4 regions of the Rossellomorea yichunensis genome follow, and region 1 is predicted to be linked to each of the others. Evidence: riboswitches for the same ligand, from Rfam matches in the RefSeq annotation. Region 1 holds a riboswitch; each other region holds the start of a gene.

Region 1 (8,192 bases):
GCTTACCCGGGACGTGAAATCGAGCCGGAAGATAACGGCTATAAAGGAGACGATCCTCGTGCAAACGTAGAGGCGTTCCCTACTATTAAACGTAACCCAATGCGGGCAAAAATGGGTCGTAATGTGACTCAAATGCATTATGCGAAAAAAGGAATTATCACACCGGAAATGGAGTTCATCGCTATCCGGGAAAATGTTGATCCTTCATTTGTAGTAGAAGAGGTAGCAAATGGCAGGGCCATCATTCCTGCCAATATCAATCATCCTGAATGTGAACCAATGATCATCGGTCGTCACTTTCATGTGAAAATAAACGCGAATATCGGAAACTCTGCCGTATCATCTTCCGTTGAAGAAGAAGTGGAGAAAATGACGTGGGCAACTCGTTGGGGTGCCGATGCCATAATGGACTTATCAACAGGTAAAAACATTCATACAACAAGGGAGTGGGTCATTCGAAACTCCCCTGTCCCTGTTGGTACGGTACCGATATATCAAGCACTTGAAAAGGTTAACGGGGTTGCTGAGAATCTTACATGGGGTGTGTACAGGGATACATTGATCGAACAGGCGGAGCAGGGTGTTGACTATTTCACCATTCATGCAGGTGTATTATTGAGGTATATTCACCTGACGGCTGATCGTACAACAGGCATTGTTTCCCGTGGAGGTTCAATCATGGCACAATGGTGTCTTGCCCATCATAAAGAGAACTTTCTTTATTCACATTTTGAAGATATATGTAAGATTTTAAAAGCCTATGATATCTCCGTTTCCTTAGGAGATGGTTTAAGGCCCGGATCAATTGCTGATGCGAATGATGAAGCACAGTTTGCCGAGCTTGAAACTTTAGGCGAGCTAACCAAAATTGCTTGGAAGCATGATGTACAGGTGATGATTGAAGGCCCTGGTCATGTACCGATGCATATGATTAAAGAGAATGTGGATAAGCAAATGGAAATCTGTCATGAAGCTCCTTTTTATACCTTGGGCCCATTAACGACAGATATTGCCCCGGGGTATGATCACATTACTTCCGCCATAGGGGCTGCCATGATCGGTTGGTTTGGAACAGCCATGTTGTGCTATGTAACACCGAAAGAGCATCTGGGATTACCGAATAAAGATGATGTGAGAGAGGGTGTCATTGCATATAAAATCGCTGCACACGCAGCGGATTTGGCGAAAGGGCATCCAGGGGCACAAGTAAGAGATAATGCCGTTTCTAAGGCTCGATTTGAATTTAGATGGAATGACCAATTTAATTTATCCCTGGACCCGGAACGTGCAAGGGAGTATCATGATGAAACACTTCCTGCAGAAGGGGCAAAAACGGCCCATTTTTGTTCAATGTGTGGACCGAAATTTTGTTCAATGAGAATATCACATGATATAAGGGAAATGAAGGAGAATAGCATTGATGACGCTCATAAGGAAATAGAAAAAGGATTGAAAGAAAAATCGAAGGAGTTTGTGGAAAATGGATCAAACATCTATCGATGAGCCTCTTTGTCATGTACTCAAATTGAAGAATGATATCATAAAGCTCAATCAGAGGGTTATCCAACTCGAAAAAGAAGTGAAGAGCATCCAGGAAAACTGCAGGCATGTCTTCTATGAAACGCATGTAACAAGATCTTGTATCATATGTCATTATGTAGAAAGTACCTATTATTAGAAACGTGTAAGTTATAGATTAAATTTCTTTTGACAGCTTGTATGGACCGTGCTACGATTATTACAAATTTCGGAATAGTAAATGAATATATATGTGTGACTCTTATTGAGAGAGGTGGAGGGACTGGCCCTGTGAAACCCGGCAACCATTCAACCGATGTGTTGAATAGGTGCTAATTCCTGCAAAGCAAATGGCTTTGGAAAATAAGAGAGGATTCTAATAAACATGAAGCCCTCTCTATCGCAAGAGAGGGCTTTTCGTTTTTATGAAAGAAAAATTAAATAAACAAATGCAATAGGTGCTGAGTCATGCTCAGCTAAAAGGGAAGACCGGTGAAAATCCGGCACGGTCCCGCCACTGTGATGGGGAGCGACTTATCATTCAACCACTATTTCTGTTGAAATGGGAAGGGATAAGGAGCTGTGAACCTAAGTCAGGAGACCTGCCTGTTGTATGCGCTTATGCTCTACGTGGATATAGAGAGGGGTGAGGAATACGTGTTGAGAATACAAATTGGTCTCAACTCTAGTTAGTGATACGTATGAATCTCTCTTTCATTTGAAAGAGAGATTTTTTTGTTGATGACAATCATATCAAGTATAAGGAGTGAGGAATGAATGAGTAAGGTGATCAGTTCCAATTTAGGTTATCCAAGGATCGGTGAAAAGCGTGAATGGAAAAAGACACTGGAACAATTTTGGGCAGGGAAGATTGAAAAGGATTCCTTCTTAGAGCAAATGGAAGAAATACGAGTCAACCATTTGAAGAAGCAATTAGATCAGGGGATTGATTTAGTTCCGGTTGGAGATTTCAGCTTATATGATCATGTGCTTGATACAGCCGTCATGTTCGGCTTGGTTCCCGAGAGGTTTCATTATAGTGGGGGTAAGGTCTCTCTTGATACGTATTTTGAAATGGCCAGAGGATCGAAGGACGCGGTGGCATTAGAAATGACAAAATGGTTTAACACCAACTATCACTATCTCGTGCCTGAACTTGATGGGATCATACCTCAGTTAGTGGAAAATCGTCCCCTGCATTTTTTTAGAGAGGCAAAACAAAAGCTGGGTATAGAAGGGAAACCGGTTATCTTAGGTCCTTTCACTTTTGTGAAATTGTCTAAGGGGTATGAAACCGGTGATTATAAAACTCTTGTTGCTCGATTTGTCCCTCTTTATGCTGAAGTACTGCGTGAATTACAGGAAGAGGGGGTAGAGTGGGTACAAATGGATGAACCGATCTTATGCACATCCATCGGGGATGAAGAGATGGATCAATTCAAGGAAGTCTATCAAACGTTTAAAGAATCCTGCCCCGGGTTAAAGATCATCCTTCAAACCTATTATGATAGTTTGGAAAGGTACCAGCGGGTGTTAGCACTCCCGGTAGACGGCATAGGGATAGATTTTGTGCATGATCGTGGTGAGAATTTGGCGGCGCTGAAAAAATTTGGTTTTCCTAAGGATAAATTCCTGGCTGCCGGCATTCTTGATGGCAGGAATATTTGGAGAAGTAATCTTGCTGATACCCATTCGCTTCTATCGTCCCTTGCGGGGGATGTTCCGGGTGATCGCTTGATCATACAACCATCATGCAGTTTACTACATGTACCTGTAACCGTGCAGAATGAAGAAACAATTGGTACACCTCTCATTGACGCTCTATCATTCGCTGATGAGAAATTACATGAAATCACTATTTTAACGAAGGGGATTCGTAAGGGAGCCGAGACAATAGAAGATGATATCTCTGAAAGTGAAACGGCGATAAGGAATTTAAACGAATCAACGCTGCGTAATAATAGGAAGGTGCAGGAAGAGGTTGAAGAATTGCATCCCAACAATGTCGGGAGAAAAGATCCTTTCCATTTTCGTAAACAGGAACAGGCCAAGTACTTTTCATTACCTTTTCTACCTACCACTACAATCGGCAGTTTTCCTCAAACCCAGGAAGTGAGAAGGCAAAGGCTGAAATGGAGGAAGGGAGATCTTTCTGAAGGGGAGTATCAGCAATATATTCAGGCAGAAATCAAACGTTGGATTGAAATTCAGGAACAAATCGGCCTTGATGTGTTTGTACATGGTGAATTCGAGCGGACGGATATGGTTGAATTCTTTGGTGAGAAATTAGAAGGTTTTCAATTTACGAAGTATGGCTGGGTACAATCATACGGTTCCAGATGTGTGAAGCCACCACTCATATATGGTGATGTGAAATTTAAAGAACCTATGACCGTTAGAGAAACGGTATATGCTCAATCCTTAACGGATAAACCGGTGAAAGGGATGTTAACGGGCCCGATCACAATTCTAAACTGGTCATTTGTTCGGAATGATGTATCACGTTATGAAGTAGCTAATCAAATCGCTTTTTCTCTTCAAAAAGAGATAGAGGAATTAGAAGCCAATGGCATTCGTATGATACAAGTTGACGAGCCGGCACTTAGGGAAGGACTGCCTTTAAAGAGTGAAAATTGGGAGGAATATCTCAACGCTGCCGTTTACGCTTTCAAATTGGCCACTTCATCAGTACAGAACCAAACCCAGGTCCATACACATATGTGCTATTCGGATTTTGAAGATATTATAGATGCCATCAGTGATCTGGATGCTGATGTCATCTCGATTGAAACCTCAAGAAGTCATGGGGAATTAATCCAAGTTTTTGAAGACAATACGTATGACAAAGGGATTGGACTGGGGGTATATGACATACACAGTCCCCGGGTGCCGAAGCGTGAAGAATTAATCCGTAATATACACCGGGCTCTTGAAGTGCTGGATGCCGATTTATTCTGGGTCAACCCGGATTGTGGTTTGAAAACACGTGGGATCGATGAGACGGTATCAGCTCTTAAAACCATGGTGGAAGCGGCGGAACAAGTGCGTGAAGAGATGCTCATGAAAAAGGAAGGATAATTGTCAATATGATCGAGTACCGATGATTACGTTCCTTTGATCCACCTTTTCAAAATGCAGGGCGCAGTTGAAAAGAATTGCGTCCTGCTCATAAGGAGATAAAAAGAAAATGCCATACATAGCCATAGGAAGAATCATTCAAGTATTTAATGAACATCAGCCAAATCGCACTATCCTATATTTGGTGAGTGATAAGGGGATCGATGAGTTCCCAAAAGGGAGGGTTTCATTAAAAACCGCTTTAGCATGGCAGGCGGAAGAAAAGATATGCAATGTCTATGCTCCCAGTTAAATTTTAGAGGGAGAAAAAAATAAGCTTCCCAAAATCCTTTGAATTGTGTTAACTTAATGTTATACATAGTTTACATACGCAAGGGGGATTTGAAAGTGAACGGAGAAAAACTAAGGGTGATCATTCACTGTGCCATCTTTGCTGCGATTACGGGGATTTTCGCTCAAATCGAGATTCCACTGCCACTCGTTCCAATCAGCGGGCAAACATTAGCAGTAGGAATTACAGCGACGATTCTTGGAAGCCGATATGGTGCGTTCGCCATGGTATGCTATGCAGCCCTCGGAGCAGTCGGTGTTCCTGTATTTGCAGGCTTCAGTGGAGGGGCACAGGTACTGGTCGGTCCTACGGGAGGCTATATTTTCGGCTTTATCATAGCGGCTTTCTTTACAGGCTTCATTCTTGAGAAAACAAAATTCACCATACCGATGGCGATGATTGCCAATACAGTCGGAATGATCATTACGTTGATCCTGGGTACCATTCAACTGAAATTCGTAGCCGACCTTAGCTGGAATCAGGCAATGGCAGCTGGGGTATATCCATTTATCGTTGTTGGACTTATCAAAGCATTCCTGGCCAGCTGGATTGGAATCACTGTAAGACAACGACTGGTTCAGGCGAGATTGATCGGGAATCGGAAAGCAGCAGCATAATGAAAAAAAGTTGACTCCTTGTTGGGAGTCAACTTTTTTATGACTAAAATTTATACATAGACCAATAGCCAATATCCTTGAATCCGATTCGCTTATAAATTTTTCCTGCTTCAGGATTATCATAGAATAGGCATAACTCTTTTCCTTCTTCTAGTACGTCACGACATAGCTTCGTCATGCACTCGGTGGCATACCCTTTTTTCTTATGCTCAGGATGTGTGCAGACAGCGACAATCATCGCAGACATACTGTTTTCGGCGGTTGTGGAAGCAGAAGAAACAAATTTACCGTCTTCTTCTACATAATAGCTTCTCGAAACACCGGCCTCCATGCTATGTTTTCTTTCTTCTACAGAAAAATCGCCACCACTAAATTCAGGGATGCTGTTCAATAGGTCCACAAGTTTAGGTAGATCAGTGAGGGTAGCCTGTTGTACATGAGGCAGGTCTTGTCGATCCATTGATTCCGTGTTGTCACATTTCGCATAGTGCATATGTCTTATTGATTTAATTTCTCTGGATAAAAAGGGTTCAACCTGCGTCACGATCCTTTTTAATCCAGAAACGATACTGTAGTCTTCAGTCTCATTAATGATTGCGGCAAACCCTTCCGCATCAAATTCCCCCATGGAAAAAGGGATGAAGTTTTCTCTGTACTTAAGGAGGATTCCCCTCAAATTCCCTTCCGCGTCAAAGTCGCCCCAGATTTTCTGGAATTCCTGTTCATATCCGAAGGCTTCGATGTCCCCGATAATAAACAAATTCTCAGCCGGCTGCTTATGAATGAGTTGCTGGCAAATATCATGATCTTGTTCTGTAAGCTGTCTGATCATCTTGGTTCCCCCCTGTAAATAATCATTATCATACCAAAATTAGAAATATTTAGTAAAGAGTTATTTTTAGGGGAATTTGATTAATAGACGATACAAATGATGTAAATTGAATAATTTCAGTTGGACTAACAGAAGTTATGAATAGCTACACTTTTCTTATGAAATACCATGCGTGGTTTTAAATTCATTAAAATAGGGAATCTTAGCATCAAACACAGTTACTAGGAGGGAAACTCATGCTTTGGACCATTATTGGAATTCTTTTAGTCCTTTGGTTACTCGGATTGATTTTTAAAATCGGAGGAGCCATCATCCATGTTTTACTTGTTATTGCCATTGTTGTCTTTTTATTTAACAGAATCACCGGGCGTAAAAAAGGATTATAACCATAACAAAGGTCCGTCCCTCAAAATAGAGGGACGGACCTTTGTTATATAGACTATTTTACGGCCGGGCCGCCTTTAAGTTCGATTTCAGATGGTACGTTTGAGAATTTCTTGAAGTTTTCGTTGAATTTGTGGGCAAGTTCTTTTGCCTTCACTTCATAGGCTGCTTCATTGGACCAGGTTTTCTTTGGTTGAAGCACTTCGTCAGGAACACCAGGAACGTGAACAGGGATGTTCAGACCAAAGATGTCGTCCGTTTCAGTTTCAACGTGAGTGAGTTCCCCTTCAAGAGCTGCTTGAATCATAGCACGGGTGTAAGATAACTTCATGCGGTTACCAACACCGTATTCTCCACCGGTCCAACCAGTGTTCACTAAGAATACTTGTGCATTGTGCTCATCGATTTTCTTCCCAAGCATCTCAGCATAACGAGTTGCCGGGAGTGGCAGGAATGGTGAACCAAAGCATGTCGAGAAAGTGGCTTGCGGTGAAGTGATCCCGCGCTCAGTACCTGCAAGCTTCGATGTATATCCGCTCAAGAAGTGATACATTGCTTGTTCTTTCGTCAGCTTGCTGATCGGAGGTAATACCCCGAATGCATCAGCGGTTAAGAATACAATGGTATTTGGATGTCCTGCAACACTTGGTTCAACGATGTTATCCATCGCTTGAAGAGGGTACGCAGCACGAGTATTTTCTGTTAACGTGTTATCCTCATAATCAGCGATGCGGGAATTGTCATCTAGAACCACGTTTTCAAGGACAGAACCGAAACGGATCGCATCAAAGATTTGTGGCTCCTTTTCACGTGTCAGACCGATACACTTAGCGTAGCAGCCGCCTTCGATATTGAATACACCGTTAGGAGACCATCCGTGCTCATCATCGCCGATTAAACGACGGTTCGGATCTGCGGACAATGTCGTTTTGCCTGTACCGGATAAACCGAAGAACAATGCCACATCTCCTTCACGTCCGACATTTGAAGAACAATGCATGGAAAGGATATCGGATTCTGGAAGTACGTAGTTCATGACAGAGAAGATCGATTTCTTCATTTCACCTGCATACTCAGTTCCACCTATTAGGACAATTCTTCTTTCAAATGATACAATGATAAATGTTTCAGAGTGAGTTCCATCTTCTGCTGGATCTGCCTTGAAGTTCGGGGCAGAAACGACGGTGAATTCTGATTGATGACCTTTTAGCTCTTCTTCTGTAGGGCGAATGAATAATTGGTGAGCGAAAAGATTATGCCAAGCGAATTCGTTGATCACTTGAATCGGTAGTCTATGTTTTGGGTCAGCACCTGCGAACCCTTTGAAAGAAAATACTTCTTCTTTTTCTTTTAAGTAATCTAATACTTTTGTATATAGTTTATCGAATGATTCTGAAGAGATTGGTTGATTGACAGAACCCCACTCAATCTT
Region 2 (8,192 bases), on a different contig from region 1:
CGGATTAGGAGGTATGTCAACAGCGATCCGTCTTGCATCAGAAGGATTTAACGTGACCATTGTTGAAAAAGGGGAAAGACTTGGCGGAAAATTAAACAAAAGAGTAGGAAAAGGCTTTTCTTTCGATACAGGCCCATCGATCCTTACGATGCCGTGGGTTCTGGAAAAAGTTTTTGCTCATGCAAGCCGTGATCTGAATGATTATGTGGATATTATCAGAGTGGAACCGGGCTGGAGGACATTTTTTGAAGACGGAAAGGTCCTGGATGTATCTTCGGACCTTCCAACAATGTTAGAAGAAATGAAAAAGACATCCACGGAGGATGCGAATAATTTCTTTAACTATTTAAGCTACTGTGGAAAAATGTATGAGCTCACAATGAAAAGCTTCTATAAAAAGAGCATCAATGGCTTGCAGGACCTACGCACGATGCATCCGGTCAAGGAATTACTGCAAATGGATCCGATGAAATCCATGGATGCTGCGAATCGTAAATTCATTAAAGACAAGCATTTGCAGCAGCTGTTTAATTTCCTGATCATGTACGTCGGTTCGTCACCTTACCATGCACCAGCCATCATGTCACAGCTTACACATGTTCAGTTGGCGCTGGGAGTCCATTACGTAAAAGGCGGAATGTATAAAATTGCAGAGGCAATGGCAAAGGTGTTGGAGGAACTCGAGGTAGAGATTCGCTTAAATTGTGAAGTTGAGGATATTCTTACCACTGGCAGCCGTGCTGAAGGAATACGTACGAAAATAGGAGAAGAGTTGATGGCGGACATCGTGGTATCGAATTTAGAGGCGATCCCTTGCTACAAATCCCTTTTGGCTGATTATCATGAGTCACCTAAGGAAGTCGAGGAACTAAGCAAGTATGCCCCTACGGTTTCAGGTTTGGTTCTGCTGCTTGGGGTAGACCGTAAATATGATCATCTTGCTCACCATAACTTCTTTTTCAGTAAGGATCCTAAAAAAGAATTCAGGCAAATCTTCGATGAGAAAAAGCTGGCTGATGATCCGACGATTTATATTGGTATCTCGTCAAAATCGGATCCCACACAGGCTCCTGAAGGAAAAGAAAACCTGTTTGTGTTGACACATGTGCCACCTTTAAAAGAGGGTGAGGATTGGACTCAATACAAAGAATCTTATCGACTCCAAGTACTGGAAAAGCTGGAGAAAATGGGCGTAACCAATCTAAGGGATCATATTGAATACGAATATACCTTCACTCCTAACGACCTTCAAACCCTTTATGGGGCGAATGGTGGTTCTATCTATGGGACTGTCACAGACCGAAAGCTTAATGGAGGCTTCAAGATTCCGAATAAGAGCAGAGTGCTCTCTAATATGTACTTCGTGGGAGGTTCAACCCATCCAGGCGGAGGTGTGCCGATGGTCTCACTTTCAGGACAACTGACAGCGGAACTCATCCTTAATGAGCAAGTGAAAGTGAATCGATTCATTGGTTAATATGAAAAGGTGAAGGTTAAATTTAAATAATCTTCACCTTTTATGTTTTTACTGCTTTTCTGAAGAATGATTATCTACCGTATCCGAGTTATTTACATTCTCTTCATCTTCATCAGGATAGGGGTCAAAGAAATTGACGACTTTCCCTGGGCCTTCAAACCCGATAACCTGCTCTTTATCTTCTGTATTTTTCTCGTTTTTCTTCATACAAAAAACTCCTTCCTGCCATTAGTTTGGCGAAAGGAGCTTTTTTCATCCCACTATTTAGTTCTTCCAATGATTATCTATAAATTGATCGCGACCTGATTTTGCCCGGTCTTGTTTATATTCATCTGGATTTTTCTTGTAGAATTTTTGATGGTATTCTTCTGCCGGATAGAAAGTGGAAGCAGGAAGGATGTTTGTGACGATAGGCTTCTTGAATCGTCCACTGTCTACTATTTCGTTCTTTGTGTTTTCAGCTAATTGTTTTTGGTGTTCATTATGATAAAAAATAGCTGTCCGGTACTGATTGCCGCGGTCATGGAATTGTCCCCCATCATCCGTTGGATCAATCTGAGGCCAGTATAGCTCTAATAATCTTTCATAAGAGAACAAATCAGGATTAAATGTGATTTGAACAGCTTCGTAATGTCCACTATTTCCTTCTTTTATATCTTGATATGTTGGGTTTTCAAGGTGGCCCCCTGAATAACCTGACACGACATCAATTATTCCCGGTAATTCATCAAATGGCTTTACCATGCACCAAAAACAACCACCTGCAAAAGTAGCGATTTCTTTTTTTTCATTCATTGCTGAACCTCCTGTACCATATGTGCTCCTCTAAAGCAGTAAAGCGATTGCTTGAAAAAGATTTTATCACGAATGAATGGAGGGGACAATCTATTAGCTCGAAAGGTTGCATCGGGAAAAGATTCGAAAAGAAGTATTCCTGCTATTTTCAGCAAAGTTTATCAAATTTCATTCACTATCCATAGAATCTTGTGTATAATTCTGTTGAACGGAATAATTACATACGATATGAGATTAGGTGAAGCGGAAGTTTCGGTAGCAAACTTTTTAGCTTCATAATAGGGAAGTTGGTGTAATTCCAACGCGGTCCCGCCACTGTAAATGGAAGTGAGCTGTATGAATGCCACTGTACCAATGGGTATGGGAAGGTGCAGCAAACAATGACCATGAGCCAGGAGACCTGCCTGATTTCTTTCGCACCAAATCTACGCGGATAGAAAGGTGTAATGTGCATATTTAACGGTTTAAAGCCTTTTATGCATTTTACACAGCATCTCTAGTCCCACTGGAGATGTTTTTTTGTCTGGGAATAAGTTCATCTACAGGAGGAAAACGTATGAAACACACATTCAAAATCATTCTCGTACTAATAGTATCTCTAGGACTCCTTTCAGCTTGCGGTACTGACAATGAAAATGTTGAAAAGAATAAAGATAGCGGGGAAGTCAGCCAGGGGCAATCTGCTTTTCCTTTGTCAGTAAACGATGCCCTGAATAATAAAGTCACGCTGGATGAGCAACCTAAGCATATTGTTTCATTGATTCCGAGCAATACAGAAATCTTATTCGAGTTAGGATTGAATAAGGAAATCGTAGGTGTTTCAGATTTTGATAATTATCCAAAAGAAGCGGCGGAGAAAGAAAAAATAGGTGGAATGGAATTTAACGTTGAGAAGATTATCGGTCTGAATCCGGATTTGGTTCTTGCTCATGAGTCCACTGCTGTGTCGGCGGAAGAAGGGTTAGAACAGCTTCGAGGTGCAGGGGTAAAGGTCTATATCGTACGTGATGCCAATAGCTTTGAGGAAGTGTACACCACGATGGAAAACATCGGCACATTGGTAGGCAAGAAAGATGAAGCTGAGTCTGTCATTTCTGAGATGAAAGCGGATCTTGAATCCATTAAGGAAAAAGTCAGTGGTGTATCTGAAAAGAAAAAAGTGTATGTAGAGGTTTCACCTTCCCCTGACATATATTCGACAGGAAAAAATACTTTTATTGATCAAATGCTTTCACTAGTAAATGCCGAAAATGTGATGAGTGATCAGAAGGGATGGGTCCAAGTAAATCAAGAAGCGGTCATCGCTTCAAATCCTGACGTCATCATTACAACCTATGGTTTTTATAGTGAAAATCCTAAAGAACAAGTGATGGGCCGAGAAGGTTGGAAAGATGTAACTGCTATAAAAAATGAAGATGTCCATGATGTTCATTCAGATCTGGTCACACGTACTGGTCCGAGATTAGTTGAAGGAGTAGAGGAAATTGCAAAGTCAATCTATCCGGAGTTATTTGCAGAATAAAATATGGATAACATACGGGTTGGCTGTAACGTTTTTACTTTTCGCTCTCTTTACAGGCATTTCGATCGGAACCGTCTCTGTCCCACCGATGGATATTCTGTTCATCGTTGGAGCTAAATGGTTTGGATTCCCTATACCGGGAGAAATTGATCCAATGTTTGCAAATATCGTGTACTCCATAAGATTGCCCAGAGTATTACTGGCATTATTGGTTGGCAGCTCCCTGGCAATTGCGGGAGCTTCTTTTCAAGGACTATTGCGCAACCCGCTGGCTGATCCATATACATTGGGTGTGTCTTCAGGAGCATCGGTCGGTGCTGTTATTACGTTGTTCTTTAATTGGAGCATTCCGTTTATCGGGAAGTTTACGCTTCCCTTTCTCAGTATTCTTTGTTCGATTATAACCGTGTTCCTCGTATTATGGTTTGCACAGAAGGTTGAAAGAACCATGAAGGTAGAAACCATCATATTAACAGGGATAATTTTCAGCTCTTTTTTAGGTTCCTTTATATCCTTAATGATTGCCCTGACGGGAGAGGAATTAAGACAGATCATCGGTTGGCTTCTTGGAAGCGTGTCCATGAGAGGGTGGGATTACATTACGATAATATTCCCCTTTTTCTTAATTGGAGTGATCGTTTTGTTCCTCAATGGCAAGGAACTGAATGGCATGAGCTTTGGTGAAGAACAAGCCCATCATATCGGGATATCCGTACAAAAGAGAAAACTCCTCATCTTAATTGCTGGAAGTATCCTCACGGGAGCGGCTGTCGCCGTTTCAGGTACAATTGGATTCGTGGGGCTCGTAATTCCTCATTTTCTAAGAAGGATCGTAGGGCATGACCATAGACACTTACTTCCTTTGTCCATCATTGTTGGGGGAGGCTTTCTCGTATTGGCTGATCTCATTTCAAGAACCATCATTGCACCAACCGAGCTTCCGATTGGAGTGATAACAGCTCTTATTGGTGCCCCGATGTTTGCTTATATTCTCCTGAAGAAAAGAGGGCTTTCATCATGATAGATGTAGACGGTGTTACAGTAGGATATAACGATAAAATAATCGTGGAAGACATGAATTTTCATATAGATGAAGGAGAATTCTTTGGGATTCTTGGACCTAACGGAAGTGGAAAGACGACGCTGTTAAAAGCCATGACGGGTCTGCTTCCATTAATGGATGGAAGCATAAGGTTAAAAGGAAAAAAACTGCATCATTTCTCTTCAAGGGATCTTGCCACACAGGTAGCGGTACTTCCTCAGATATCGACAGAAACCTTTTCCTATGAGGTGAGGCAGACGGTTATGCTGGGGAGATATGCTCACCAAAAAGGTTTCTTTAAAGGAACGACTGAACGGGATTCTGAAATCGTGGAGAAGGTAATGGATCAAACGGGCATTACTTCCTTTCAGGACCGCTTCCTTCATGAGTTGTCCGGGGGAGAACGGCAGAGGGTATTCCTTGCCCAGGCTCTCGCTCAAGAGCCACAGGTCCTGTTGCTTGATGAACCCACTAATCATCTCGATCTTTCGTATCAGAAGTCATTGTTGGATTTAATTAAAAATCAAACAATACACGAAAAATTAACGGTAATCGCAATCTTTCATGACTTAAACTTAGCAAGTTTATACTGTGATCGCTTACTTCTCTTAGATAAAGGAAGAACCAAACTTCTCCATCACCCGGAAGAGGTTCTGAAAGAGAAACATATAGAAGAGGTGTATCATACAAAGGTTCAGAAACAAGCTCATCCTTTAGTTGCAAAACCTCAAATGGTCATTGTTCCTGAGGAGAGTGCGACAGAGAACTTTGTGTTAGATGAAAGCTACCTAAACGTAAGAGAAGAATACATACATTTCTCTGCCCCTTACCCATTAAAATGCATGTCCTCAGGAATTATTGGTGCAGGAATCGGGTGGTACAGGCACTTTATCAATCGTAGGGTCCCTGCAGATTATGACTGTTCAGATTATCAAGAGGACATGAAAGAATTTCTTGTTCATAAAGACCTGGACCCCTCATTTTCTGTAGGCATGATGACGGCGCTTCCTTTAAATAATATGGTTTGCGAATCATTCGAAGTTCAGGGGCATTCCGTATTCGTCGTAGTGACAGCCGGTGTCGGGAATGCGATTGATGTCTCGACAAGTTATCAATATGATATTGATTTAAGGCCAGGCACGATTAATACATGGGTGTTCATAAATGGGAATCTTTCAGATGAAGCATATATAGAAGCCCTTGTAACCTCAACAGAAGCGAAAGTGAGGGCCCTACATGACATGAATGTGAGGGACAGAAGAACTGGTCAACTTGCAACCGGGACACCGACCGACAGTATTCTGATCTCCTCAAGTCAACAAGGAGAGCTGGAACCGTTTGCCGGACCGATTACACCAATAGGGAAGTTGATTGGGCGCGGTGTGTATGAGGTAACAAAAAAAGCCATTGAACGCTATTTGGATCAAACAGAGTAGAATCATTTCAATGAAAAGGTAATTGAGGAGAGGGGGAATCGGCTTGGGAGCCCTATATTTTATTACCGGAGGGGTTAGAAGCGGCAAAAGCTCTTTTGCTGAAAAATGGGCAATTGAGAAGAAGAAGTCAAACGTTCCATTGGTCTATCTTGCTTGTGGAGTAAACACTGACAGGGAGATGGAGCAAAGAATCTTGAAACACCAGCAGGACCGGCAAGCGTCTGCTGTGGAATGGACGACGATTGAATGTCCCAATTCAATTGAAAGGATAATCAACCAAATTCCTCAACACTCCGTTGTACTGTTGGACTGCCTCACGACTCTTTTAACAAATGAGATGTATGATAGTAATGAGGAGAAAAGTCAATATATAGAAGAGAAAATCTATCAATCTATCGTACAGTTGCTAAATAAAGTTGATGTACTGTTCCTGGTTAGCAATGAATTGGTTTCTGACCTTCCAATTGATTCAAAGGATATCCTTACTTTCCAGAAACGGCTTGGTGCATTGCACATAAGAATGGTGAAAAAAGCATGTGTGGCAATTGAAATGACGGCGGGAATCCCAGTTGTGAAAAAGAGGGGTCCGAATGAGGAAGGACGGTTTCCTCATGATCCTATTTAAAAGCTTTCTCCTTAACCTGCAGTTTTTTACGATTCTGCCGATCCGTAAAGAATTTTCAATAGGGAATAGGGAAATGAAGTGGATGGTCCGGACATTTCCACTGTTAGGTTTATTTGTAGGTGTGTTTCTTGTAGGAGGATATGTTTTTCTGGATTCTTTTACCCACATAAGCCCTCTAGGTATATCATTCTTTATTTGGGTATTGCCAATCGTATTAACGGGCGGTATTCATTTAGATGGCTATATGGATGCAAGTGATGCCTTTTTTTCTTATAGAGATAAGGAAAAGCGATTAGAAATAATGAAAGACCCGAGGGTAGGCGCCTTTGGCGTTTTGTCACTGGTGGTATTGCTTTCTTCACGGTTTTTATTTATTTATGAAACCATCCTTCAAACCCATTCCACTATTTTGATAGGTATGATTCTTGTGTCGATTCCCTTTTTAAGTCGAATGGTGATGGGGGCGAGTATAATCCTTATCCCTGCAGCCCAGACGTCTGGAATGGGATATGGTTTCAGAAAGAATGTGACCGGTTATGATCTTATATGGATTGTTTCTGGTTTATTGCTGGGTGGAGTCGGCAGCTTCTTATTAAATTGCTTTAATTTTTATGCTTTATTCAGCCTGGTGACGTTAGCTATATTCTTCTTTGTTTATTCTAGATCCATCAAATGGTTTGGCGGTATGTCCGGTGATACAATCGGGGGCAGTGTAGAGGGGGTGGAGTTGTTTTTATGGATGACTATATGGTTATTGCATGTATTCGCCATGGTTTAACAGAGGAAAATGAGAAAGGGAAATACCTCGGCTGGACCAATTCCAGTTTATCTCGAAAAGGAATCGAATTACTTAAAAGGCGAAATACTTTTTTTGAAGAGTATGAACGATGCTTTTCGAGTGATCTTAATCGCTGTTTAGAAACCGCTCATTTTCTGTTTCCTCATGCTCCATTAATCTCTTCATCCCTTTTAAGAGAGATACACTTTGGAGGCTGGGAAGGTCTAACCTATGAGAGCTTAAAGGATGACGATGCTTATCAAGAATGGTTATTGGACCCATCCATTTCTCCACCAAATGGAGAAGGGATAGAACAATTTGGAAAACGAGTCGATTTAGCCTGGGCACAGATCGTTGCCCAGATAGAAGAGCACAATGGGAAGCGGTACGCCGTTATTACTCATGGTGGAGTCATTCGACATCTATTAACTTCTTTATCTCCTGGACATGTTCACAGAACGTTTTGGGAATGGAAGGTCAACCATGGAGAAGGGTATGAAATGGTATGGAAGACAGA
Region 3 (8,192 bases), on a different contig from region 1:
CCATCCTTTATCGATGCCCATGTCCACATTGAATCCTCCATGGTCACACCATCCGAATTTGCAAAAGTCGTCCTTCCTCATGGGGTCACGACCGTTATTACAGACCCTCATGAAATCGGGAATGTAGCCGGAGAAGAAGGAATTGGATTCATGCTCGATGATGCAGGAAACATTCCATTAGATGTGTTTACCATGCTTCCATCCTGCGTGCCGGCAACTCCATTTGAAAATGCAGGAGCAACGCTGACAGCAAAAGAGCTGAAACCTTTCTATAAGCATGAGCGTGTCCTTGGACTCGCAGAGGTAATGGACTACCCTTCCCTCCAAAAAGGCGATGATTCCATTGTTGATAAAATCACTGTCACTTCAGAGTATAGTCACAATATGGACGGACATTTAGCAGGGCTTGATACAAATGCGGTCAATGTTTATAAATCTGCAGGTATTCGAACCGACCATGAATGCACCACAGTCCCTGAAGCATTGGAACGAATACGCCGGGGGATGTACCTTCTCATCCGTGAAGGATCCGTGGCCAAAGATTTAAAATCACTTATTGGGGTTGTTAACGAAAGAAATGCCCGTCGCTGTCTATTCTGTACAGATGATAAGCACTTGGATGACTTAATCGAGGAAGGCAGTATCGATCACAATATCCGCTTAGCAATCAATGAAGGGCTCGACCCTCTATTGGCGATTAGCATCGCCTCTTTGAATGCTGCTGAATGTTATGGGTTACACACTAAAGGAGCAATTGCACCTGGATACGATGCGGATTTTGTCTTACTCGATGATATTAAAACGGTCTCTATATCAGAGGTTTACAAAGAAGGGAAGCAGGTAGCTGTATATGGTCAGTTTGTCGGCGACTCAATCGTAAAACCGGCGCAAAAACCATCTCTTACTTCAACTGTTCATATTCCTGTACTAACTGAAAAACATCTCCAAATTAATATGGGCGTTACAAAAGAAGCACATATTATCGAAATCATCCCTAACCACCTTAGAACCAATAAACAGATTGAAAGGGTCCAAGTAGAAAATGGATTCTTTATCCCTTCTATTCAACAAGATCAACTAAAAATGGCTGTCGTTGAAAGACATAACGGGACAGGAAATATTGGGTTGGGGATTGTAAAAGGCTTCGGATTGAAAAAGGGAGCCATTGCTACCACCATTGCTCATGATTCCCATAATATTGTCGCAACTGGTACAAATGATCGTGATATCCTGCAAGCGATTGAGGCGCTTTACGAAATGAATGGCGGCCTGGTGATGGTGAGAGACGGAAATGTCATAGCCTCTCTTCCATTACCGATTGCAGGGTTGATGTCCGATCAGGGATTTGAAGAAGTGGTATCAGGGCTCCACGAGTTGGAAAATGCGTTTGTAGAGTTAGGATTTTCCGGGGACTTTAATCCATTTCTGACTCTCTCTTTTCTCACTTTGCCTGTGATCCCTGAGTTGAAGCTGACAGATTTAGGGCTGTTTGATGTTAAAAGTTCCCGGCATATTGAGGTTGGGGTAGAGGGTTGAGGGGTATGTTTGACTGTTGAATTTCAGTGTTTTTTTGACTGTTAAATATTGCAGTTTATTTGACTGCTTAATTTCTTCGGATATTTGACTGTTGAACTTTTCAAGAATTTTAACAGGTAAATTCCCCGTTGAGTTCAACTGTTAATAAGATAGACCATTCCGTTTCTGGCACTCCTTTATTGGAATCGATTAGACTACATAAGAAAAGAGATGTCTCCATTATTGAGACATCTCTTTTCTCATTATTTACTTTCTTCTTGTAACTCTTTTTCTTCAGTCGTAACAGCAACTTCCTTGTCTGCTGACTCCGAAATCGCAGGTTGATAAGGTCTCTCCTGGCTTCTGTTTGCATATGACTTCAGTAGTTCACCTACATCGATGCCAGTCATTTCCCGTAACGGTTCCTGCATGTCAAGCATCGTTCTGGTGATGCTTTTCCCAAAGGAAGGAACTCCCTGGCCATTACCGGAATCAATGATCTTAACAGAGTCAATATTGTTAAGAGGCTGGGCAATTTTCTCTGCGAAAACGGGCAGCATTTCGATTAATTTCTCGGTAATGATGACATCGCCATGTTTCTCCATTGCTTCTGCCAGCAGTTTACGGGATTCGGCTTCCGCCTTACCTCGCTCTCTGATAACATCGGCTTCGGCAGAACCTTCTTCTCTTCGGATCTTGGCTTTCGCTTCCCCGTCAATTTCAGCCTTGCGCGCTTCGGCTTCCGCTTTACGGGTGGTTTCGTAGTATTCGGCATCTGCTTTCGTTTTACGAACTTTTGATTCTTCTGCTTCAAGCTTAACGGCACGTTCACGCTCAAGGAATTGAAGGGTTAACTCTTCTTCTTTCACTTCCTTGGTAAGTTTGGCTTTTTCCAACTCATAGGACTGCTCGGACTTTGCTCTTGCCCGCTCTGTCTCTTCTTTGAAGGCGGCGTCTTTGATGTCCTTCTCTTTTTTCGATTGGGCAATGGTAATTTGACGCTTATATTCTTCCTCTTTCGCTTCCTGATCAGTTTGGGCCCGGTGAATACGGGTTTCACGCTCGGTGTTAGCTTCTGCAATTTCAGCTTGCTTGCGAACCTCGGCGATACGTGGACGACCAAGATTTTTTAAGTATCCATTTTCTTCGTCTGCATCTCTTATGTCAGTTAACCCGAGTGACGTAATTTTGAAGCCCATGAGATCCAGCTGCTTCTGGGCAATTTCTGATACGTCTGCGTTAAATTTTTCACGGTTGCTGTTAATGTCTTCAACAGTCATTTTTGAAAGGATCGCACGAAGATTACTTCCCAGTACCTCGATGATTTCATCTTCAATTTCTTTTTGATCCTTACCAAGGAACTGCTCGGCATAGTTCGCAATCCCGTTTAATGTATCGGCCACCTTCACCATCGCCACTGCGTCTGCAACGATCGGTACTCCGCCATTTGTGTATACTCTCGGTGTCGATAGCTTTAATTGGAAGGATGTAAGATTAACAGGTGTGGATGTTTGGAAACGTCTTAATCTGTACCCCCCACCTCTGATGATTTTCATTGAACGCCCTTCCTGGTCGGTGAAAATATTCGTTTCCTTCTCAGGATCCCCCAGTTTAGGTCCGGTAATGATCAGTGCCTGGTTCGATCTCGCTGTACGATAACGAAATCTCATCCAGAAATAATAGGCAATCCCTGCAATCGCTGCAATAACTAGAACAGGAATAAGGAACATGAAAAATCCGATAATACTTAATGATCCTAGCATTCTGACAACCCCTCTCGACATTTTGTTTAACCAGCATGAAATCTGATTTAATTTAAAATAAAAGTGCTAGCTACAATACTATCTACGGAAGAGTGTTAGAAAAGTTTCAATAATTTAGGTGAATCTCCTAATTTTATATAAAAAAAGCTCGAACCTTTAAAAGGTTCGAGCTTACAATCTACAACAACCATCCGTGTATGGCCCCTAACAGGGTAAATATGATGAGATGATCTCCTATCGCGATAAGAAACATCCGTTTTGTCATAAGACCAAATAAAGCATTTTTCAAGTAGACAATGGAAATAAGAATTCCAATTAGTACACCTGTCAAAGCTCCTTCGACTACTCCATTGGAACCGGTGGCTTGAACAAAAATCCCAACAAGAAGTGAGCTGATAAATGCAACAATAACAGCCACTGCATATTTAATCGGTCCAGTACTATCCTGTTCCTTCTTTCCTAGTAAAATAGAATAATAAATTCCGCCGTATACCATATACACCACAGCCCCCGCCAATATCGCGAGCAAATTCACATTTAATTCCATCCCAATTCCTCCATTAATTCGGCTCAATGGCTAAAGCGATCGCTTTAATGCTACATCCAATATCGAGTGTTCCTTTTAAACTGATCATTTCCACGAGTTCAATCGGATTCCCCAGGTATCTGTATCCGCTTTTCGGCAACCAATAGCTGTAAAGTTCAGAATAGCATTCGATTAACTTCCCTCTTTCACGGTAGTCGACAGGTTCATCGAATTCATAAACCACATGCTTACTGCCTCGAAATAGATAGAGTTCCTCACCTTCCGCATCATTTTGATTTTCAACAGCCAAGCGACACTCATACCTGCTTTTTTCAGGTGGGGTAATATAAGGGTTGCTCTTTGGAACTCCGAATATCAAAGGACTCTTCTCTATGAGGTTTCTGGCATTTCCCCATCTGTATAGATCTTGCCATGCTTCTGGAATACCTTCGATATATGACCCGATATGGAATCTATTGACGGTTGAACACTCTGGAAAATGAGCGATCTTCACTTTCGATAAATCCAGCCATTTAAACTCATTATAGGATTCTTCACCCTGGGATGCTTTCGCTTTTGCGCTGAAGAGTTTAGATATCTTGCTATTTAGATATTCTCGCGGAAAACGCTCTAAATAGGCACCTTCCCGCCAGCTTTTGGGGTTAGCTTTAAAGTAAGTATTAAAAGAATAGGTGAAATAGGATAACGATGAAAAACCACATATGAACGCAATTTGTGTGATAGGAAGCTGTGGCTCGTAAATGAGCATATGCGCTGCATTTTCCAAGCGCATCCTTTTCTGCCGGTGTTTCACCGATCAGCCCTTTAAACAACCGCTGAAAGTGATAAGGGGAATAGGTTGATACTTTGGCTAACTGTTCTAAGGATAAATCTTCGCTTAGATGTTGATCGATATACTCTACTACTTTATCGATTTGGTTTCTTTGTATTTTGTCTTGTGGCATTTTTCAGACCTCACTACCTTTTTGAAAAGCACTTGTTTATAAATTTTACCATAATCCTTCTCCTCACTCACTAAGGGTTATGATAAAATAAAAGCGTTCACAATTTAATCATTGCTCATTGGTGAAGATGACCTTTAATTCATTTTCTTAAAAGGGAAGTTGGTGAAAGTCCAACGCGGTCCCGCCACTGTAAGGCTGAGAATTCGTATGGATCCACTGTTTCGGATTGAAATGGGAAGGAATACGAAATCGTTGACGCTGAGCCAGGAGACCTGCCAAATGGGAAGAACACAGAAGTTCCTACGGGAGATAGGAGGGTGTTGCGCTAATGAGACGTCACAAGAGGAATCGTTGTACTCTGAACGTTCGCCTGGAATAGCCGCATCTTCTTTTTCAAAAGGAGATGCTTTTTTGTTTCATAATACAAACAGGGAGATGAGAAAATGGAACAAGCCTATTCAGTCGAACGTTCACGAACCATACAAACAAAATTGGTATTGCCGCCTGACACCAATCATATGCAGACCATCTTTGGAGGAAAGGTTTTATCCTATATTGATGAGATTGCGGCCCTATCCGCCATGAAACATTCCAGTTCAGTCGTCGTCACGGCATCGATTGACTCCGTCGACTTCTTATCATCCGCCACGGTCGGCGATGCTCTAAGCCTTGAGGCATACGTCACTTCCACCGGCAGAACATCAATGGAAGTGTATGTAAAGGTGTACTCTACGAATCTCGTAACGAGTGTCAAAACCTTGACGACGGAATCATTCCTGACAATGGTCGCCGTTGATGAAGATGGAAAACCGAAGCCGGTACCAAAGGTCATTCCTCAAACGGAAGAAGAAACGAGACTATTCAAAACGGCTCCTTTGCGAAAAGAGCATAGAAAGAATCGCGCGCTTATCTTATAAACAATCCCTGATTCACTGACTAACTAATATAACAAAAACACTCAGAGTTTTCTAAGCTCTGAGTGTAACTTTGGAGATTATTATCCCGCGATCCTTTCTTCCATTCCAGGAATCATCTATCCAGTTTATCGTTTTGTCGAAAGGATAGAAGTCCTGAATGAGCTGGATGCAGAAAAGAGAAAATCAGTATAGTAAAGCAGATTCCATTGGATTTGGATGTTTTTGCCTTCAGACCTCCGTCTTGTCCCCCATCTATAGAACAAACAAAGATATTTCCCTATAATGATAAATAAACTGTTCACTCGGGGTGTACTATGATCGAAGGTAAATTAATTAAATTTCATCGTGAAGATTCAGGATTGACTCAGGAACAGCTTGCTCAGGGTATCTGTTCCACCACACATCTTAGTAAAATCGAAAGAGGCATCACAGAGTATTCCAGTGAAATTACTGATTTACTTGCAAGGAAGCTTGGAATCAATATGGATGTTGAACGTTCCCGCTACCATTCCTTACAGGCTAAACTATCAGAATGGAACGATGCGATTATTATGATTCGAACCAATGACATCCATCAACTTAAAGGTGAAATTGAAAAGGAACCTTTAAGGTTTTTATCTGACTTCATCATTCAATACAACCTTTTTCTGGCAAGATATTATTTATTTTTGAACAATCATGGAAAAACCAAGGAAATCCTGGGCATGTTCGAAAATAAAAACTATTCTCTATCCCCTTTTGAACAAAATTTATTGCTTCATGTCAAAGGGATTTACTATCATTCAACAAGACAATTTAACACTTGCATACATGTATTGAAACAGATTGACGATGAATATCCCAACTCCGAATATTATTTCCATTTGGCATTAGCATATCATTCCATTCATTCAAACACCTTTGCCTATTATTATGGGCAAAAAGCTTTGCAATTTTTCCAGAAAACATTGAATATCCTTAGGGTCATCGATTCGGAAACCTTAATTTTAATCCAATTGAATGCCAAGGAACCCTTTGATATGGAAGAAACAAAACAACAGTACGATAAGCTCCTCAGAGTCTGTGAATCAGTCAATTCAAACGATCGGGCGCATAAGATACATAATAACCTTGGATTCGAATATTTTAGGAGAAAACGATATTCTGAATCAAAGGTATCCTATGAAGAAGCATTAAATCTTATCAATGACGAAACGCCGGCATCAAATTATTTAGTTACGCTCAGCGGATATATACTTGCTTGCATGAAAGGGAATCTACTATCTTCACGGGAACTCAATCACTTAGCGACAAAAGGACTGAATATGGCCACTCAGCACCGGGATCCAAGTCATGTATTCTTTGAGATTTACTTACTTACCATAAATGAGGATGAAAAAGAACTATATGAATATATTGAAAGTACAGCTCTCCCCCACTTCAAAAAAACGGGGAGCCAGTTGATGTATCAGCATTATGAAAGACAACTATTTTTATATTATGTGAAAACTGGGCAAACAGAGAAAGGATTCAGACTTGCATCCGATAAGATGTCAAATGAAATCAGTTATTATGAACTAGAGTAATACTGCTACAAATGATAAAAGGAGTTTTCCTTTTGTCATTTTTTTTTTGGCCGATCGATTGTAAAGTCACTCTAGTTGTTTGGTTCCAATTACAACCCCAACCCAACGTCATTTTTTCACAACTTTCCTCCCACCCCACTTCTCAAAATCAGAAGATAAATAATCGTTCAACTCCAATCAGTAGTTAAATAGTCCCTAAATAAACCCCCATACAAACATGAGCAAATTGAATTTACAATGAAAATTGTAATAATCTTTAGAATTATCTTACTAACCACTACAGAAAAGAGGTAGAAATGATGAATGGATCTTCCATAGCAAAGAAATCAGCTGTGATTGCATTATCCACTGGATTACTCTTATCCCCTGCATCGAGCTACTCCTCTCCAACAGCTACCGCTGCGGATTGGAAAGCAGAAACGATCTTATCTTCTTTGACTGAAAAGCAGAGACAAGCCCTGCATCAACTTGAGTTAAATAACACAGAGGGTCTCCAAGGATTTCAACCAAATGAATTGACATCCAGTGAAGAGATTTCGGTTATCGTCCAATTCCAATCTAAACCTGGGCATGTAGCTGTGCTAGAGGCTGCCGTCAAAGGGAAAACAGTAAAGAAAGAAGACGCCAGAGCAAAGGTGGAGAAAGAACATAAGATATTTAAAGAAGATGTTGCGAAACATCTATCTCCTAGTCTTGTAAAAGGGAAAAAGAAAGAGCCTAAAATCACCCAAACCTATAAAGAAGCATATAACGGTGTGGCAATGACGCTTCCTGCCAATCAAGTAGAACACCTGCTTAACTCCAAAGCCGTCAAAGCTGTATTTAAAAACCAGGCATATACTGTCGATCCGGTCAAACAGGATCTTCCTAATGATGTTGACCGTGAAATCACAACATCTGTTGAAAGCATTCCTTATTTAAAAGTGGATGAATTACATAAG
Region 4 (8,192 bases), on a different contig from region 1:
AACAATGCTGTACTTTATCCTCTTTCATGCAGGGGAAACCTCCTCTAAGCGAAATCTTCATGAAAATAATTTTAACCTACTTCATGAAATAAAAAAATATTATTTCATAAAATTCCACCACGGAAAATTATTTCGTATTATAATATATACGGTGAAAATATTATTACCCGAAGTGAAAGGAATGATAAATATATGAATAAACAACAAATAGGAGTAGCTGGTGTCGGAGTGATGGGGAAGAGTCTGGCTTTGAATTTCGAAAGCAGAGGCTATTCCGTTTCCATTTATGATGTGTCTGATGAGAAGGTAAGAGAAGTACTTGAAGAGCATCCAGATAAAAAAATGGTCGGTACTCACGATGTAAAAGAGTTTGTCCAGTCATTAGAAACACCACGAAAAATATTGATAATGGTTCCAGCCGGTAATATTACCGATAAAGCGATTGAATCATTGCTTCCTCATTTAGATCAGGGAGATATTCTAATTGATGGAGGAAACACATACTTTGAAGATACGGTTCGCCGTAATAAGGAACTTGGTGAAAAAGGAATCAACTTCATCGGTGCAGGTGTCTCAGGTGGAGAAGAAGGCGCTTTATACGGTCCTGCTATCATGCCGAGCGGTCAGAAGGAAGCATACGATTTAGTCGAGCCTTTCCTGACAGCAATTGCGGCAAAGGTAAAAGGCGATGCATGCAGTACATATATCGGTCCGGACGGATCTGGCCATTATGTGAAAATGGTCCATAATGGAATTGAGTACAGTGATATGCAGCTTATCTGTGAAGCGTATTATCTTATGAAAAATGTATTGGGTTTAAGCGCAACAGAGCTACATGAGATATTTAAAGAATGGAACGCCGGGGAGCTAGACAGCTACCTGATTGAAATCACGGCGGATATTTTCACAAAGGTGGATGAAGAAACAGGAAAACCCCTTGTTGACGTAATCCTGGATACAGCAGGGCAGAAAGGAACAGGGAAATGGACGAGTATTTCTGCACTGGAGTTAGGTGTACCATTATCGATCATAACTGAATCTGTATTTGCCCGTTTCATCTCTGCCATGAAGGAAGAAAGAGTGAAGGCAAGTAAAATCTTAAGAGGACCAAGAAATAAGGAGTTCTCCGGTAACAAAGAAGAGTTTATCGAAATGATTCGCAAGGCGTTATATTTAAGCAAAATTTGCTCATATGCACAGGGTTTCGCCCAGCTCCAATCTGCTTCCGATGAATATAACTGGAACCTGAAGCCCGGCGAAATTTCCATGATCTTCAGAGGTGGGTGCATCATCCGTGCAGGCTTCCTGGAAGAAATCAAGAAAGCCTATGATCGTGAACCGGGATTGACGAATTTACTACTGGATCCATATTTCAAGGAAATCGTTGAAAACTATCAGGAGGAAGCGAGAGAAGTGGTGGCTACAGCCATTAAGTTAGGTATCCCTGTACCAGGTCTTGCGAGTGCTTTAGCGTATTATGACAGCTATCGCTCAGAGTCACTTCCTGCCAACCTCCTTCAAGCCCAACGTGATTACTTTGGTGCTCATACGTATCAGCGTGTGGATAAAGAAGGAACATTCCATACAGATTGGTTATCTAAATAAGAAGAACGAAAGCCCTGTGGGAATCCCACAGGGCTTTCGATTACCTTATTATTCTTTGCTTGATGAGTCATCTTTCGTATGATGCTTATTTTTCTCGTCCCGCTGCTCTTTTTTTAAGTCATCGAGGGGAATTGGATCCACATTTTGTTCACTTTCATGCTGATCGAGAATGCCGTCATGATCTTTATTGATTTGTTCAGGGTTGTCATTGGTCCTCTTCGTCATTTTCCATCATCCTCCCTTAATAATTCGTTGTTATACCATACCCTTTGTGAGCAGAGAAAAACATCTGGGGAATAGAACATAAGAAAGCCACCTATCTGCAGGTGGCTTTCTTTGATGGAGCTTTAGATTTTAATATCAACTTTAGCATTTTTCTTTAAATCTTCTACATGTTGCACAAGTTTTTCTTGTTTTTTCTGTTGTTCTAACTGAGTCTTGATTTGAGGTTTAACTTCTTCAAATTTTGGTGCTTCTTTTGATTCGCCCTGACCTTGCTGACTTGCGTACTGATCGTAAAATTTCTTCATTTCATCTTCAGAGACTTGTTCTACTTTGATTTCTTTCTCAACGTAGTTTGTGTATTTGATGTTTTCAGCGATTTGAGTTCTTAACTCATCCATCGTGAATCCGGCTTTTTTCATTGCGTCTTCAAACTTCTTGTCATCGCCGTACTGCTTTTTAACTTCTTCCAGTTGTTTATTGATTTCATCTTCTGATGCCTTATATCCTTTTTCATCAGCTTGCTGCATAAGAAGTGTTTGTCCAACCAGGCTATCAATTGTTTGTTCCTTGATTTTCTTTGCTGCATCTTTACTTGTTGGGTCTTGACCCATTTGTTGATATTGCATTTGTGATTGAGTCAATACGTTATTGAAATCTTCACCTTTAATTTTTTCGTCGTTTACAATGGCAACGATCTTGTCTTTTTCAATCTTTTGCTCATCCATTTTCTTCTGCATTTCTTCCATTTGCTTCGCTTGCTCTTCCTGAGCCTGTCCATCGCTTTTTTCTTCTGTTTTCGCTTTATCGTCAGCTTGTTTTTGGCTCTCCTCGTTCGAACCGCAAGCGGCTAGTCCAATCGTTAATAAAGCTAATAGTAAAGTCGTAAATATTTTTTTCATAATAGACTCCTTTCAGAAGTAAGGTGTGATTTCAAAAAAATCACTTAATGCGCATTTTAAAGGAAAAGCCCGTAAAAAGAAAGTATTTAAACCAAAAAGTATAGATTGTAATGAGGTTGAAATACAGTGAATTACCAATATGGTCCCTTTTTCACTATTATGTATACGGTTACATTCGACTATCAACTGCCGTACAGAAATGATAATGTAAAAAGACTTTCAACTGGTTTCTAAAAAAAGAGGCTGTTTAAATCGAGATCTTTTCCTCCATTTAAACAGCCTATAAAAAATATTGGGGACCAAAGAATACTGTCAAACAACCTTCTATTTGAATTATAGAGAGTGGCTCCATTTTCTTCAACTAACATTTAGGGAGGTGTCGGCTGACTAGTGTCCTTTTGAAGGCAGTATTCAATATTCTTCTTGTCTTTTCATGAAAAATAATAATTATAAGCATATTTCAAAGGAAGGGTTTTCCTTCCTTTCGTTCAACATGTTACATCTCTTGACTTTAAGAGGGGAATAGAGTGATACTATTAGAAGATTTCACCTTCTAAACAAAGTGAATAGTTTCACTTGTAAATTCGTTTTTAATCGTTTATGATGATACAGAACACAACATTTTGTGTTCTGTTAAATTATTTAAACTATATATTGATTATAACCTGTGAATAGGGTGTCTGAATGGACTTAAAAGGGAATCCGGTGTGACTCCGGAGCTGTCCCCGCAACTGTAAGTGCTGACGAAATAAGGAACTGCCACTGTCATATACGATGGGAAGGCCTTAGAGTAGGGCGAAGCACGAGTCAGGAGACCTGCCTTGTTTATCACGTGTTATCTTCTTCGGGAATTGGGAGGATAAAGCGAGGATTGGAATAGGCCCTTTAGTCTATTCATATATCTTTCGTACATAAAGCCCATCCGATTAATAGGATGGGCTTTTTTTGAATCCTTCCCACACTGTATAAATTTGGGAGGAATGATGATGTCAATCGTATCAAAAGATCAATGGATCACAATGGAAGCAAAAGCGGTTCTTACAAATCTCCACAGTCGCTTTCCACAACTTCATTTTAAAGAATTCGATGAAAAGACTTTTAAGTATACAGAGGGTCAATCTGAATTGAGCAAAGAAAAGCTTTATCATTTCATGATCCTCACTGCAGTTGAACGTATCTCTGCCCATGAACCTGATTGGACGTATGTGGCAGCAGAATTATATTTAATGAAACTCTATCGTACGATCGCTTATTCAAGGGGAGTGGAAGAAAGCCTGTTGTACAGTTCCCTTTATGAATTAATACAAGAATTGACGGAAAGGAAACTATATAAGCCAGCACTATTGGAATCATATAGCAAAGATGAAATTGACTATTTGGGGAGGATCATGGATTCATCTAAAGACCATCTGTTTACGTACATAGGGATCGTCACATTATCAGAGCGGTATTTAACTAAATCCCATGATGGTGAAATCCTTGAATTACCTCAGGAACGATTTCTGATCATCGCCATGACACTCTTTATGAACGAACCCCGTGATAAGCGACTGTCGCTTATTGAAGAAGCTTATTGGGCCCTGTCTAATTTGTATATGACGGTAGCAACTCCTACGTTTGCTAACGCCGGCAAAAGCCATGGTCAGTTATCCAGCTGCTTTATTGATACGGTAGCCGATGATTTAAGAAGTATTTATGACAGTAATACAGATGTTTCCACACTAAGTAAAAACGGTGGCGGTCTCGGTATTTATCTGGGGAAGGTCCGGAGCAGGGGAAGTAATATCAAAGGCTTCAAGGGAGTAAGTTCAGGTGTTATTCCATGGATGAAGCAATTAAATAACACAGCAGTATCCGTTGATCAATTAGGTCAACGTCAAGGAGCGATAGCTGTTTATTTGGATGTATGGCATAAGGATATTTTTCCTTTTCTTGATACACGCTTAAATAATGGTGATGAAAGGCAGCGAACTCATGATCTTTTCACTGGAGTCAGCTTACCGGATTTATTCATGGAACAAGTGGAAAAGAGAGGGGATTGGTATCTATTTGATCCTCATGAAGTGAGGATGGTCATGGGATATTCCCTGGAAGATTTCTTTGATGAGCGTGAAGGAGAAGGTTCGTTCAGAGATAAGTATTGGGAGTGTGTAGAATGTCCCGGCCTTTCCAGGGAAGAGGTTCCGGCGATTGAAATTTTCAAGAGGATCATGATTTCCCAGCTCGAAACGGGAACGCCCTACATGTTTTACCGCGATACTGTCAATCGGCTAAATGCCAATGGGCATAAGGGAATGATTTACTGTAGTAATTTATGTACGGAAATCTCCCAGAATATGAGTGCGACGGTCATGGAAGAAGAGGTCATAAAGGACGGGAAAATCATTACCTATAAATCTCCCGGGGATTATGTCGTCTGTAATCTGGCATCTGTTTCTTTAGCCAAAACGATCATGGATGATGAGCTTGAAAGGGTCGTGTCCATAGGAGTGAGATTGCTTGATAATGTCATTGATATTAATAAACTTCCAGTCCTGCAAGCCCAACTGACAAACATGCGCTATAGAGGGGTTGGATTAGGAACCTTTGGATGGCATCATCTCCTTGCATTGAAAGGTTTGAAATGGGAGAGCGATGAAGCAGTTGATTATTGTGATTCACTGTACGAGGATGTTGCTTATTACACGATCAAAGCCAGTCATGAATTAGCGGAAGAAAAGGGCTCCTATCCATATTACAGCGGCTCAGACTGGTCGACTGGAGAGTATTTTTCAAAGAAAGGATATTCCGGACCGAGATGGGATTCACTCAGGGATGATGTCTCTTCAGGAGGAATCAGAAACGGATATTTAATGGCCGTTGCGCCCAATTCATCCACTTCGATCATAGCCGGTTCTACAGCAAGTATTGATCCTTTATTCAGATTAGAGTACTCGGAAGAAAAGAAAGACTATAAGATTCCTGTTACAGCACCTGATTTATCACCAAAGACGACCTGGTATTACAAAACGGCTTATAACGTAGATCAACACTGGAGTATTAAACAGAATGAGAAAAGACAGCGACATATAGATCAAGGAATATCTTTTAACTTGTATGTGCGGAATGATATCAAGGCGATAGAGTTGCTGTCTCTTCATTTAGATGCATGGAAGTCAGGATTGAAAACGACTTACTATGTGAGATCGACATCAGTTTCAAATTTCGATGAATGTGAAAGCTGCCATAGCTGACTGGGAGGAAGATGATAACATGAATGGATTAAAGCAGCGAATCTTAATAGATTCTGAGGCACCAAATAAATCTACTGGAATTGTAAATGGACAAAGTTCGAATATATTAAACTGGGATGATGTCAGGTTCTCTTGGGCATATCCAAAGTATAAGAGAATGCTGGGGAATTTCTGGACGCCTTTTGAGATCAATATGGCAAAGGATATCAAGCAGTTTCCTACTCTTTCATCAAGTGAGCAGGAGTCCTTTTTGAAAATTATCGGCTTACTGGCTCTCCTTGATAGTGTGCAGACAGATTACGCCGGTAAAGTGGCTGACTACCTGACGGATTCCAGCCTCAATGCATTGATGATCATTTTGGCACAGCAGGAGGTCGTCCATAACCACTCGTACAGTTACGTATTATCCAGTATCGTGTCAAAAAAGAAGCAGGATGAAGTGTTTGATTTCTGGAAGAACGATCCTATCTTGAAGAAACGGAACGAATTTATAACGAATGGATATAAAGGATTTGTAGAATCCCCCACCATTGAGAATCTTTTAAAGTCAATCATCTATGATGTCATTCTGGAAGGGTTGTTCTTTTACTCCGGTTTTGCCTTCTTCTACAATCTGGCCAGAAATCAAAAGATGGTGGCGACATCGACGATGATTAATTATATCAATCGGGATGAACAGCTGCATGTCGGCTTGTTTGAAAAAATATATAAAGAAGTCCTTAATGAGAATCCGGCTTATCAAACGGATGAGCTCCGTGACTTTGGACAAGCTGCTTTCAAACAGGCAGCTATCCTTGAAATAGAGTGGGGAAGGGACATCATCGGATCTCAAGTTGAAGGGTTGTTAATGAGCGACCTTGAAGATTATATTAAATTCATGGCGAATAAAAGAGCCAAACAGCTGGGGTTTGAAGAACCATTCGAAGGATTTAGGACCAACCCATTAAAATGGATCATCGCCTATCAGGAAGTGGATAGAGGAAAGACCGATTTCTTTGAACAGAAATCAAGGCAATATACGAAGACATCGGATGCTAATGGGTTTGATGAGCTGTAAAAATGAGGGCTGTGGTCCTTTTGGTCAGAGATCAGATCTCTTTAGTCGTAATAAGCAAGTTCGTCGTAATATTTTACGCTGCTGCATTTTTCTTTAAAAGCGGTTTTTATTTTCAGAATTTATACAACTGCATTAAAATCAACCCATAAGAAAAGCGAGTCATCATGACTCGCTTTTTGACTTATTTCTTCTCAATAAAAGGACCATAATCTCTTCTCTTATGTTGAACGGCGACCCATTTAACCGTTGTGAATTCTTCAAGAGCCCATTCGCCATTGAAGCGGCCAAGGCCAGAATCCTTTTCACCTCCGAATGGCATATGCGGCTCATCATTCACAGGTTCATCATTAATATGAATCATCCCGGTCTTTACTTGGTGGGCCAAATTAGTCGCTCTCTCTATGGAGGAAGAGTGTACAGCTCCACTTAGGCCGTATGGATGTTCATTGGCCAAGCGGATCGCCTCATCGTCATCTTCAAACGGGATGATGGCTGCTACAGGTCCGAAGATTTCATTTTTTGCAATTGGCATTGAGTTGGTGACATGAGTCATTACGGTAGGGTGCAATAAATTTTTATCAGCTTTGCCTCCTAATACAACTTCCGCGCCTTGTTCCTTGCTGTCTTCAATATCCTTCAGAATGCGATCTACTTGATTTTCATCAATTAAGGGTCCGATATGGGTCGTTTTATCTGAAGGGTCTCCTGTATTTAGTTCTTTTACACGAGATACAAAAGCTTCCACAAATTTATCGTACATCCCTTTATGAACCATGATTCGATTAATGGACATGCAAATTTGTCCTTGATGATAAAATTTTCCGAAAAGGGCTGCTTCAACTGCCTGATCTAGATCTGCATCATCAAGTACGATAAAGACGTTGTTTCCGCCTAACTCAAGAGCAGTCTTCTTCAGGTTCTTTCCTGCGAGTGCCCCTATTCCACGTCCCACTTCAGTCGAACCGGTAAAGGAAATCAACCTGGGAATCGGGTGAGCAACGATATCATCACCAATTTCTGATCCCTTTCCGACGACTACATTTAACAATCCCTTCGGCAGTCCGGCTTCTTCAAAGATACTTGCAAATAATAGACCTCCTGTCACGGGAGTGTGTGTAGCTGGTTTAACAACGACACCGTTTCCGGTAGCTATAGCCGTTGCAATTGATCGTA

What was found. Region 1 has a riboswitch for cobalamin ahead of metE (5-methyltetrahydropteroyltriglutamate--homocysteine S-methyltransferase). Riboswitches for the same ligand answer to the same signal wherever they lie in the genome.
Region 2: it holds a riboswitch for cobalamin, as region 1 does, so the genes downstream of both, RSX31_RS05330 (ABC transporter substrate-binding protein) here and metE (5-methyltetrahydropteroyltriglutamate--homocysteine S-methyltransferase) in region 1, are expected to answer to the same signal.
Region 3: it holds a riboswitch for cobalamin, as region 1 does, so the genes downstream of both, RSX31_RS18700 (acyl-CoA thioesterase) here and metE (5-methyltetrahydropteroyltriglutamate--homocysteine S-methyltransferase) in region 1, are expected to answer to the same signal.
Region 4: it holds a riboswitch for cobalamin, as region 1 does, so the genes downstream of both, RSX31_RS01630 (ribonucleoside-diphosphate reductase subunit alpha) here and metE (5-methyltetrahydropteroyltriglutamate--homocysteine S-methyltransferase) in region 1, are expected to answer to the same signal.

The regions. Positions count from the first base shown of each region.
Region 1 is NZ_JAVYAD010000003.1:37,214-45,405, forward strand. Features, by position in the region: gene thiC (phosphomethylpyrimidine synthase ThiC) at 1-1,503, shown strand, start outside; SAM riboswitch class I at 1,778-1,888, shown strand; cobalamin riboswitch at 1,958-2,142, shown strand; gene metE (5-methyltetrahydropteroyltriglutamate--homocysteine S-methyltransferase) at 2,296-4,596, shown strand; gene RSX31_RS08115 (hypothetical protein) at 4,706-4,888, shown strand; gene RSX31_RS08120 (biotin transporter BioY) at 4,978-5,544, shown strand; gene RSX31_RS08125 (GNAT family N-acetyltransferase) at 5,588-6,376, opposite strand; gene RSX31_RS08130 (lmo0937 family membrane protein) at 6,613-6,762, shown strand; gene pckA (phosphoenolpyruvate carboxykinase (ATP)) at 6,816-8,192, opposite strand, start outside.
Region 2 is NZ_JAVYAD010000002.1:172,896-181,087, reverse strand. Features, by position in the region: gene RSX31_RS05345 (phytoene desaturase family protein) at 1-1,477, shown strand, start outside; gene RSX31_RS05340 (hypothetical protein) at 1,526-1,684, opposite strand; gene msrA (peptide-methionine (S)-S-oxide reductase MsrA) at 1,742-2,272, opposite strand; cobalamin riboswitch at 2,496-2,694, shown strand; gene RSX31_RS05330 (ABC transporter substrate-binding protein) at 2,829-3,794, shown strand; gene RSX31_RS05325 (FecCD family ABC transporter permease) at 3,757-4,815, shown strand; gene RSX31_RS05320 (adenosylcobinamide amidohydrolase) at 4,812-6,272, shown strand; gene RSX31_RS05315 (bifunctional adenosylcobinamide kinase/adenosylcobinamide-phosphate guanylyltransferase) at 6,316-6,897, shown strand; gene RSX31_RS05310 (adenosylcobinamide-GDP ribazoletransferase) at 6,884-7,675, shown strand; gene RSX31_RS05305 (histidine phosphatase family protein) at 7,633-8,192, shown strand, end outside.
Region 3 is NZ_JAVYAD010000007.1:70,357-78,548, forward strand. Features, by position in the region: gene ade (adenine deaminase) at 1-1,536, shown strand, start outside; gene RSX31_RS18680 (flotillin family protein) at 1,779-3,278, opposite strand; gene RSX31_RS18685 (DUF1761 domain-containing protein) at 3,457-3,825, opposite strand; gene RSX31_RS18690 (AraC family transcriptional regulator) at 3,839-4,597, opposite strand; gene RSX31_RS18695 (AraC family transcriptional regulator) at 4,485-4,769, opposite strand; cobalamin riboswitch at 4,873-5,063, shown strand; gene RSX31_RS18700 (acyl-CoA thioesterase) at 5,213-5,686, shown strand; gene RSX31_RS18705 (helix-turn-helix domain-containing protein) at 6,001-7,251, shown strand; gene RSX31_RS18710 (S8 family serine peptidase) at 7,548-8,192, shown strand, end outside.
Region 4 is NZ_JAVYAD010000001.1:311,881-320,072, forward strand. Features, by position in the region: gene RSX31_RS01610 (MurR/RpiR family transcriptional regulator) at 1-28, opposite strand, end outside; gene gndA (NADP-dependent phosphogluconate dehydrogenase) at 193-1,605, shown strand; gene RSX31_RS01620 (hypothetical protein) at 1,654-1,830, opposite strand; gene RSX31_RS01625 (SurA N-terminal domain-containing protein) at 1,953-2,729, opposite strand; cobalamin riboswitch at 3,387-3,567, shown strand; gene RSX31_RS01630 (ribonucleoside-diphosphate reductase subunit alpha) at 3,749-5,962, shown strand; gene RSX31_RS01635 (ribonucleotide-diphosphate reductase subunit beta) at 5,982-7,019, shown strand; gene RSX31_RS01640 (aldehyde dehydrogenase family protein) at 7,201-8,192, opposite strand, start outside.